DNA from 3 places in the Enterobacter sp. CFEC122 genome. Region 2 is predicted to be linked to each of the others. Evidence: predicted binding sites of a transcription regulator. Region 2 holds the regulator's gene; each other region holds the start of a gene.

What was found. The regulator PurR, encoded in region 2, represses purine synthesis genes. The targets are predictions, from matches to a motif close to CANGCAAACGTTTGCNTG.
Region 1: purE (5-(carboxyamino)imidazole ribonucleotide mutase) is a predicted target of PurR. The motif match lies at 1,466-1,483, and genes of this name have one in related genera.
Region 3: gltS (sodium/glutamate symporter) is a predicted target of PurR. The motif match lies at 1,990-2,007, and genes of this name have one in related genera.

What each region holds. Positions count from the first base shown of each region.
Region 1 is NZ_JBRIQR010000002.1:214,858-218,133, forward strand. Features, by position in the region: gene purK (5-(carboxyamino)imidazole ribonucleotide synthase) at 1-889, opposite strand, end outside; gene purE (5-(carboxyamino)imidazole ribonucleotide mutase) at 886-1,395, opposite strand; gene ACVCAM_RS02885 (YdgH/BhsA/McbA-like domain containing protein) at 1,567-1,776, opposite strand; gene lpxH (UDP-2,3-diacylglucosamine diphosphatase) at 1,913-2,635, opposite strand; gene ppiB (peptidylprolyl isomerase B) at 2,639-3,133, opposite strand.
Region 2 is NZ_JBRIQR010000011.1:20,422-23,697, reverse strand. Features, by position in the region: gene punC (purine nucleoside transporter PunC) at 1-325, opposite strand, end outside; gene punR (DNA-binding transcriptional activator PunR) at 440-1,351, shown strand; gene purR (HTH-type transcriptional repressor PurR) at 1,369-2,394, opposite strand; gene cydH (cytochrome bd-I oxidase subunit CydH) at 2,692-2,781, shown strand; gene ACVCAM_RS09655 (MFS transporter) at 2,945-3,276, shown strand, end outside.
Region 3 is NZ_JBRIQR010000029.1:1,357-4,632, forward strand. Features, by position in the region: gene ACVCAM_RS18410 (AsmA family protein) at 1-427, opposite strand, end outside; gene xanP (xanthine/proton symporter XanP) at 547-1,938, opposite strand; gene gltS (sodium/glutamate symporter) at 2,164-3,276, shown strand, end outside.

The DNA.
Region 1 (3,276 bases), on a different contig from region 2:
GCTTCAGCCAGTCGTAGTTCAGATCGGTGCCGATCAGGTTGATCATCACCGACGGGCTGTTCACCACCGGCTGCGGCAGAGGCAGGTCGGTAATGGCGCGCAGGTGCAGCTCGAACTGGCTGATGGAGGCGCCGTTTTGCGTCCAGTGGCCGCTGTTGTGCACGCGCGGCGCAAGTTCATTGATCAGCAGACCGGACGGGGTGATAAAGCACTCCATCGCCATGACGCCGACATAACCGAGTTCGTGCATGATGGCAGAGAGCATCTCTTCCGCCTGCGCCTGCTGGTCGGCATTGGCGTGCGGGAAGGCGACGCTGGTGCGCAGAATGCCGTCCTGATGCAGGTTATGCGTCAGCGGATAAAACACCGTGCGGCCGTCATGCCCGCGCGCGCCAACCAGCGAGACTTCACCGCTGAAGTTAATGCCCTGCTCAACGATGCACTCGCCGTAGCAGTCATTCGGCAGCTCGGCGGTGTCGCCTGCGCGCAGGCGCCACTGGCCGCGGCCGTCGTAGCCACCCACGCGGCGCTTCACGATCGCCAGCTCGCCCAGCATGGCGAAGACGTCGTTCCACTCGCTTTTATCGGACAGGAGCTGCCACGGTGCGGTCGCGAGGCCGAGCTTGTCGAACAGCTGCTTTTGCGTCAGGCGGTCGGCAACGATCGGGAACACGTCGCGGTTAACGAAGGCGTTATGACGCGCCAGCTCGCGGGTCAGAGCGGTCTCCGGCCAGCGTTCAATCTCGGCGGTGATCACGCTCTGGTGGAATGGGACGGCTTCTGGCTCGGCGTCCAGCCCGACGGGCCAGACGGCAATACCCAGCGGCTCACCGGCCTGACGCAGCATGCGGCCTAACTGGCCGTTACCAAGGACGCAAACCTGCTTCATGCCGCACCCCGCGGGTCCGGGTTGTCCAGCACTTCGTCGGTCTGGGCTTTACGCCACGCCGCCAGACGCTCATGTAAGTCTTTATCGTGCGTCGCCAGGATCTGCGCGGCCAGCAGGGCGGCGTTTGCGGCACCCGCTTTGCCAATCGCCAGCGTGCCGACAGGAATACCGCGCGGCATCTGAACGATGGAGTAGAGGCTGTCCACACCGCTTAAGGCGGCGCTCTGAACCGGTACGCCCAGAACCGGCACCAGGGTTTTGGCGGCAATCATGCCCGGCAGATGTGCTGCGCCGCCCGCACCGGCAATGATCACCTCATAACCGTTCTCTTCGGCGCTTTCGGCGAAGCTGAACAGTTTGTCCGGCGTACGGTGTGCAGAGACCACTTCAACGTGGTGCGGAACATTCAGGATGTCAAAGATTTCGGCGGCGAACTGCATGGTAGCCCAGTCGCTTTTGGACCCCATCACGATGGCGACACGCGCCGGATTATTGCGGGAAGACATGCGTCTTAAAACTCCTGTGGTGCGAAACACACTGCTTTCGAGGGCACAGAGAATAGCATGTTATACGGGCAAGGAAAACGGTTGCGCGGTTAAATCTTGAGCCGTTGTTGCCATCAGTTCATAACAAAACAGACCGCATTCTGGCGGTCTGTTTTCGTCGAGGGGCAATCATTATTTCGTCAGTTCTGCGGTCATATACACGCGATTATCGACCTTCGCGCTGGTGATTTTATAAGACGCACCCTGTTCAGCAGCCTGTGCAGCGATTTTCGCTTCTGCGCGGTCAAGGGTAGAGGCGGTTGCGCTCACGCTCTGCGCGAAAGAACCGAAAGAAACCAGGGAGAGAGCCGCAACTGCAACGAAAGTTTTGATGGATTTCATGGTCGTATTCCTTAAGTGTTTTGTCTGGGATAGGGCGTGTTGCCCTGATGTGATAAATAATAGGCCGACCACGGGCGGATTAAAATCGAAACAATTTGCCGATATTGTTCAAAAAAATAGAATAATGTGAAGGAGGTTAAAACGGAAACGCGATCAGCTCCACGCCCTCAGGCGTGACTTTGACCATGGAACCTTCGGTGTGCCAGGCACCCAATACCACGCGGTGTGCGGGCTGGCCGTTGGCGATGAGGGAATGCACGTCAGGACGATGGGTATGACCGTGGATCAGCCACTGAACGTCATGCTTTTCCATCACCCGCACGACCGCCTGCGGATTGACGTCCATGATGGTCATGGATTTGCTGCTGTTGGCGGCTTTACTGCCTGCGCGCATTCTGGCGGCGATGCGGTTGCGGATAAACAGCGGCAGGGCAAGGAACACCTTCTGGATCCACGGGGTGTGGACTTTGGCGCGAAACGCCAGGTAGCCGGTATCGTCGGTGCAGAGCGTGTCGCCGTGCATGATCAGCACCTTGCGGCCGTAGAGGTCGAGCACCTGTTCTTCCGGCAGCAGCGTCATGCCGCTTTCACGGGCGTAGCGCTTGCCGATCAGGAAATCACGGTTGCCGTGAATGAAGTAGCAGGGGACGCCCGAATCCACCAGCGCGTGAATGGCGGCGGCCATTTCACGGTGCAGCGGATTAGGGTCGTCGTCGCCAATCCAGGCTTCAAAGAGGTCGCCCAGGATGTACAGCGCATCGGCGCTTTTCGCTTCACCGCGTAAAAAACGCAGAAAACCGGCGGTTATCGCCGGTTCTTCTGTTTGCAGATGAAGATCCGCAATAAAGAGTGTCGCCACCAATTACTCGCTGACGGTCACGCTGGTAATCACAACGTCTTCTTTTGGAACGTCCTGGTGCATACCGCTGCGGCCAGTAGAGACGGCTTTGATCTTGTCAACCACGTCCATACCTTCAACCACTTCTGCGAATACGCAGTAGCCCCAACCCTGCAGGCTTTCGCCGGAGAAGTTCAGGAAGTCGTTGTCCGCCACGTTAATGAAGAACTGTGCAGTAGCAGAGTGAGGTGCCTGAGTACGCGCCATCGCCAGCGTGCCGCGGGTGTTTTTCAGGCCGTTGTTCGCTTCGTTCTTGATCGGCTCTTTAGTGGCTTTCTGGTTCATGCCAGGTTCGAAACCGCCGCCCTGGATCATGAAACCGTTGATCACGCGGTGGAAAATGGTGTTGTTGTAGAAACCTTCGCGGCAGTAGTCCAGGAAGTTTTTAACTGTTTCAGGCGCTTTGTCATCAAAGGTTTTGATTACGATATCGCCATGATTAGTGTGGAAAGTAACCATTTTTGCATCCTGTTCCGTTATTGTGGTACGTCGACCCGCCTTCGGGTCATCTATAGGGGCTTGTTATAGCATAACCACAGGATGCGATCACCTTGCATTGTGTGCTGCTTCGGGTTTGAATTACGGGTAGAATAGCCGGTTTT
Region 2 (3,276 bases):
AGACGCCCACGGCCTGAACGAAGCGCAGCACCAGCAGCCAGGTAGCATCGCGCACCCACAGCATCCCCAGGCAGCCCACGGCAAAAATGGCCAGACCCAGCAGCAGCACCGGTTTACGACCGAAGCGATCCGAGAGCGGTCCCCAGAGCAGCTGGGCGAAAGCAAAACCGGCAAGGAACAGGCTCAGGCTGGCGCTGATGGCCGCGGCAGGGGTTTGCAGGTCTTCCTGCATCGCGGCAAACGCGGGCAGGTACATGTCGGTGGCCAAAAAGCCCAGCACGCTTAAGCCGCCGAGCCAGACTAAAAATCCTTTCCTGGGTTGCATTCTTTTATTCTCCTGAGGAGGCAGGTGTACGTTGGCGCAGAGTGTAGGGAGTGCAAAGCGGCTTGTGAAACGCTAATATTTGGCGTGTGCATTCAAATTTTTTGCAGGCAGAAAATGTGGTCAGATTATTCTCTTGAAGTGGTCGATGCTGTTGCGCGTAACGGCAGCTTTAGCGGTGCAGCGCAGGAGTTGCACCGCGTCCCTTCGGCCATCAGCTACACGGTGCGTCAGCTTGAGGAGTGGCTGGCGGTTCCGCTGTTTGAACGGCGGCATCGCGACGTGGAATTAACGCCCGCCGGAGCATGGTTTTTGAAAGAAGGGCGTTCTGTTATCAAAAAAATGCAGATCACCCGCGAACAGTGTCAGCAGATCGCCAACGGCTGGCGGGGGCATCTCGCCATCGCGGTAGATAACATCGTGAAGCCGGAACGCACCCGGCAGATGATCGTGGATTTCTATCGTCATTTCTCTGACGTCGAGCTACGGGTCTCGCAGGAGGTGTTCAACGGCGTCTGGGATGCGCTGGCGGACGGCAGGGCGGAGATGGCGATTGGCGCGACGCAGGCGATCCCGGTCGGGGGACGTTACGCCTTTCGCGACATGGGGATGCTGAGCTGGAAATGCGTGGTGGCCAGCGATCATCCTCTGGCAGCGATGGAAGGTCCGCTGAGCGACGATACGCTGCGCAACTGGCCGTCGCTGGTGCTGGAGGATACGTCCCGTTCATTGCCCAAGCGTATCACCTGGCTTCTGGATAACCAGCGGCGGGTGGTGGCTCCTGACTGGGAATCATCGGCGACGTGCCTCAGCGCCGGGCTGTGCGTCGCGATGGTGCCCGCTCATTTTGCGCGTCCACGCATCGATACCGGAGAATGGGTTGAACTGACGCTGGAGAATCCGTTCCCGGACGCAGCCTGCTGCCTGACCTGGCAACAAAATGATGTCTCGCCCGCCATGGCCTGGCTGCTGGATTATCTGGGGGACAGCGAAACCCTAAACCGGGAATGGTTACGGGAGCCAGCGTAGCTGGCCCCGTCAAGGGATTAACGACGGTAGTCGCGGAACGGACCGTCCGCAACGGAACGGCGTTCAATCAGGCGCGGGTGAACTTCAATGGACTGCGACTCTTCGCGCTTGTTGACGATTCTGTCCAGCAGCATATTGAAGGCCGTTTCGCCCAGCGAATCTTTTGGCTGGTGAATGGTTGTCAGCGCCGGGGTGAAGAAGCGCGCGTTACGCACGTTGTCATACCCGATCACGGAAATATCCTGCGGTACGCGCAAACCCAGCTCATCGGCGGCGCAGAGCGCGCCCATGGCCATGATGTCACCGCCGCAGAAAACGGCGGTCGGGCGGTGCTGCTGGGAAACGATCTGCTGCATCGCGCGGTAGCCTGATTCCGGCTCAAAGTCGCCCTGCACGATCCAGTTTTCCGGCACGGTGATGAGCGCTTCTTCCATCGCTTTCATAAAACCGGCCAGACGGCCCGCGCCGGTGTTACGCTCCAGCGGACCGGGGATCACGCCAATCTCGCGGTGACCGCGTTCGATCAGGTAACGACCCGCCATGTAACCGCCTTCGAAGGCGTTGTCGATAACGGAGTCGGTGAAGTCCGCGCGCGCTTCACCCCAGTCCATGACCACCATGGGGATATGGCGATACTCTTCCAGCATCGACAGCACGGATTCCGGGTACTCGGAACACATGACCAGCAGGCCATCGACGCGCTTTTGCGCCATCATCGACAGGTAGGCGCGCTGTTTTTCTATGCTGTTCCACGCGTTGCCCAGAATCAGGGTATAGCCTTTCTGGAAGCAGTTCTTCTCTACCGCTTCTATGATCTCGGCAAAATAGGCCGCTTCACTGCTGGTCGCCAGCAATCCAATGGATTTGGTGTGATTAACCTTGAGGCTGCGCGCAACCGCACTTGGCGAATAGTGCAGCTCTTTGATCGCTGCCCAGACGGCGTTGCGCGTCTCTTCCGCCACAAAGCGGGTTTTGTTAATTACATGTGATACGGTTGTAGTGGAAACGTTTGCGCGTTTTGCTACGTCTTTAATTGTTGCCATTAAATGTCACTCCAGACCATATCCTAAACTCCTGAAAAACTTGAAGGTAAACGTTTGCCTTCTCTCACCCTTATCACGCAATCTTGAATTGCGGCACGCCGGGAAAACGACACGGGACGTCAGGAGGGGGTCAATGGCCGGTACGCTAATAAATTTAGCGTGGAATTTTGTCCTATCTTGATGAAAAGGGGAAGAGGTAAAGTGTTTATCAGCCTAAATCTAGGAAGATTTTTGACGTAAATTATGCAAAAATGAGCAGGCTCACTTTTCGTGGGGGGATTAAAAGGAGAAAAATTGATGAGTTCCGATCTGAAGTTTTCGCTGTTCACCACCGTGGTTGTGCTGGCTCTGATTGTCGCGGCGGGTCTGACGGCCGCGCTGCACTGATTTACGCGGAGGGAGAGCCTTCTCCCTCCCGCTCACCTCGATTGTTACTCCTAAGGCAAAAATCTTTTGCCATTTTGTAAACTTCTCATTTTTTGTGATTGATGTCATGCTTTCCGCTTCTTTGTTCTGTGTCACCACATGACACGGCATCCGGAGTTGACGCATGAAAATCAATTTTCCCCTGCTGGCCCTGGCGATTGGCGCTTTTGGGATTGGCACCACTGAATTTTCCCCGATGGGGTTACTGCCCGTTATCGCCCGCGGCGTGGACGTCTCGATCCCTGCGGCCGGCATGTTAATCAGCGCCTACGCCATTGGCGTGATGGTGGGGGCGCCGCTGATGACGCTTCTCCTTTCACACCGCGCGCGCCGCAATGCGCTGATTTTCCTGATGGCGATTTTCACCCTCGGCAACGTGCTTTCGGCCATTTCGCCGGACTACACCACGTTGATGCTTTCGCGTATTCTGACCAGCCTTAACCACGGCGCGTTCTT
Region 3 (3,276 bases), on a different contig from region 2:
GCGCGCTCAGATCCCATTCGGTATTCGGGCTGTTAAAGGCCATATTGTTCAGCTGCAGGCGATCCGCCTGGAAGGGCAGCGGCGCGGTCTGCGGGGAGAGATTCAGCGTGCCGTCGAACAGGGTGATGGTGTCCATGTGCAGCGGATCGGTTATCTGGCGGCTGCTGAGGCCGATATCCACTTTTTTGGCCACCAGCGTGGCGGGTTTACCGTCCCGGCCGAAGGTGACGTTTTCCAGAATGATGTGGGATGGTGACGAAAAGCGGTGATTCATCTTGTCGAAACTGAGCTCGTAGTCGGTATTCACCGTTACCCAGCTGCTGACCTGAGTCGCGCCCCAGCGGGTCTGGAGCAGAATATAGAGCGCCAGTATCACAATGAGCAGGGCTACCAGAAGATAGACGAGTAGCTTTCCAATAAATTTCATGGTCTTCCATCCCGCAAAACGCACATAAGGGAGTTATGCACGATTTATGCGCAATCCTCAAGGCGGGAATGGTGTAAATAGATGTCACGGCAGACATTGACTGCCTGCCGTGAAGGGGATCAGTTCTTTTCAGGCGGGAAAACGAGGTTCAGCACGATAGCGGTGATACCGCCCGCGGCAATGCCGGAAGAGAGCAGGTTTTTCACCCAGTCCGGGGCAAACTGCAGGATCAGCGGCTGCTGAGAAACGCCCAGACCGACGGCCAGCGACAGCGCAATAATCATGATTGCGCGGCGGTTCAGCGGCTCGCGGGAGACGATACGCACGCCGGAGGCCGCGATCGTCCCGAACATCACCAGCGTTGCGCCGCCCAGCACCGGCTCAGGGATGTGCTGCACAAAGCCGCTCACCGCCGGGAACAGGCCGAGGACGATCAGCATCAGCGCCACCACGAAGCCGACATAGCGGCTGGCCACGCCGGTCAGCTGGATCACGCCGTTGTTCTGACCGAAGCAGGAGTTCGGGAAAGTATTGAAGACCGCAGAGACAAACGAATTCAGACCGTTCGCCAGCACGCCGCCTTTCAGGCGCTTCATGTACAGCGGGCCGGAAACGGGCTGCTCGGAGACGTCGGAGGTGGCGGTGATGTCGCCGATGGTCTCCAGAGAGGTGATCATAAAGACCAGCATCAGCGGCAGGAGCAGGCCCCAGTCAATGCCCAGACCGTAATACAGCGGCGTAGGGACAGCGATCAGCGCGCTGTTGGCTGGCGCGGTGTTCTCCGGCAGCATGCCCAGCGCCCACGCCAGCAGGTAGCCTGCCGCCATGGCGATCACCAGCGAGGCGACGCGCAGGTAAGGGTTACGCTGACGGTTAAGCAGAATAATGATGGCCAGCACGACGCCTGCCAGCAGCAGGTTTTTCGGCGCGCCGAAGGTGTGGTCGCTCATGGCGGCATAGCCGCCGCCGATGGAGGTGAGGCCCACCTGAATCAGCGACAGGCCGATAATCATCACGACGACGCCGGAAACCAGCGGGGTGATAACGCGGCGAGCCAGATGCAGAACGCGGGAGATCACCATCTCCGTGCAGCTGGCCAGCATCAGCGTGCCGAACAGCGCCGCCATCATGGTCGGGACATCCACGCCGCCGGTTTTCAGGGCCGTACCGCCCATGATCAGCGGCGCCACAAAGTTAAAGCTGGTGCCCTGAATCGACAGTAGACCCGATCCCACCGGACCCCACGCTTTAATCTGGATAATCGAGGCCACGCCGGAGGCGAAGAGAGACATGCTGATAATGTGCTGCGTGTCCTGCGCCGGTAAACCGAGCGCCTGACAGATCAGCAGCGCCGGGGTGATCACCGCAACAAACATCGCCAGAAGATGCTGGCAGGCGGCGAAAAGCGTCTGCGGCAGCGGCGGGCGGTCTTCAAGGCGGTAAATCAGTTCGCTATTTTGCTTCTGCGCAATCGGTTGCGCATCAGGCGACTCTATGGTGTTAACGGACATCGGCGGCAATCCCACGGTGGAAAAGCGGGCATTTTATCTGACCACCTGGTAAAAGCAAACGATTGCCAGCAAAAAAAGACAAGAAAATCTGCCGCTGTGAGCAGGTTTTCTACATCCGATGAGGAAAAAAAATTACACTTTTTGCGCCGGAAGCTCATGAAGAGCGCAAACCGGCCCAGGATAACGCCGCGTGTGTATGGAACACGCGCAAAAAAGGAGCCTTCTATGATTCATCTCGATACGTTGTCGACCCTTGTTGCCGCAACGCTGGTGTTACTGCTTGGCCGTAAGCTGGTACATAGCGTTTCCCTTCTGAAAAAATACACCATTCCTGAACCTGTCGCTGGCGGCCTGTTGGTGGCGCTGGCCCTGCTGGTGCTCAAAAAAAGCATGGGCTGGGAAATCGATTTTGACATGTCCCTGAAAGACCCGCTGATGCTGGCCTTCTTTGCCACCATCGGCCTGAACGCCAACCTGGCAAGCCTGCGGGCGGGCGGTAAGGTGCTCGGCGTATTTTTGATTGTGGTGGTGGGGCTGCTGCTGATGCAAAACGCGATTGGCATCGGCATGGCAACCTTGCTGGGGCTGGACCCGCTGATGGGGCTGCTGGCGGGGTCGATTACGCTGTCAGGCGGTCACGGTACCGGGGCGGCGTGGAGTAAATTGTTCGTCGAGCGCTACGGTTTTGAAAATGCAACGGAAGTGGCGATGGCCTGTGCCACCTTTGGCCTGGTGCTGGGTGGCCTGATTGGCGGCCCGGTGGCGCGTTATCTGGTGAAGCATTCCACCACGCCGAACGGCAGGCCGGACGACGAGCTGGTACCGACCGCCTTTGAAAAGCCTGACGTTGGGCGCAGTATTACCTCGCTGGTGCTGATTGAAACCATCGCGATGATCGCCATCTGCCTCACCGTGGGCAAAGTGGTTGCGCAATGGCTGGCGGGCTCCGCGTTTGAGCTGCCGACGTTTGTCTGCGTGCTGTTTATCGGGGTGATTCTGAGCAACGGCCTGGCGCTGATGGGCTTCTACCGCGTGTTTGAACGGGCGGTGTCGGTGCTCGGCAACGTCTGCCTGTCGCTGTTCCTGGCGATGGCGCTGATGAGCCTCAAGCTGTGGGAGCTGGCCTCGCTGGCGCTGCCAATGGTGGCGATTCTGGCGGTGCAGGCCCTGTTTATGGCGCTGTACGCCATGTTTGTGACCTGGCGCATGATGGGCAAAAACTACGATGCGGCGGTGCTGGCGGCGGGTCACTGCGGGTTTGGTCTGGGGGCAACCCCAACGGCTATCGCCAACATGCAGGCGATCACCGAACGCTTCGGGCCATCGCACATGGCGTTT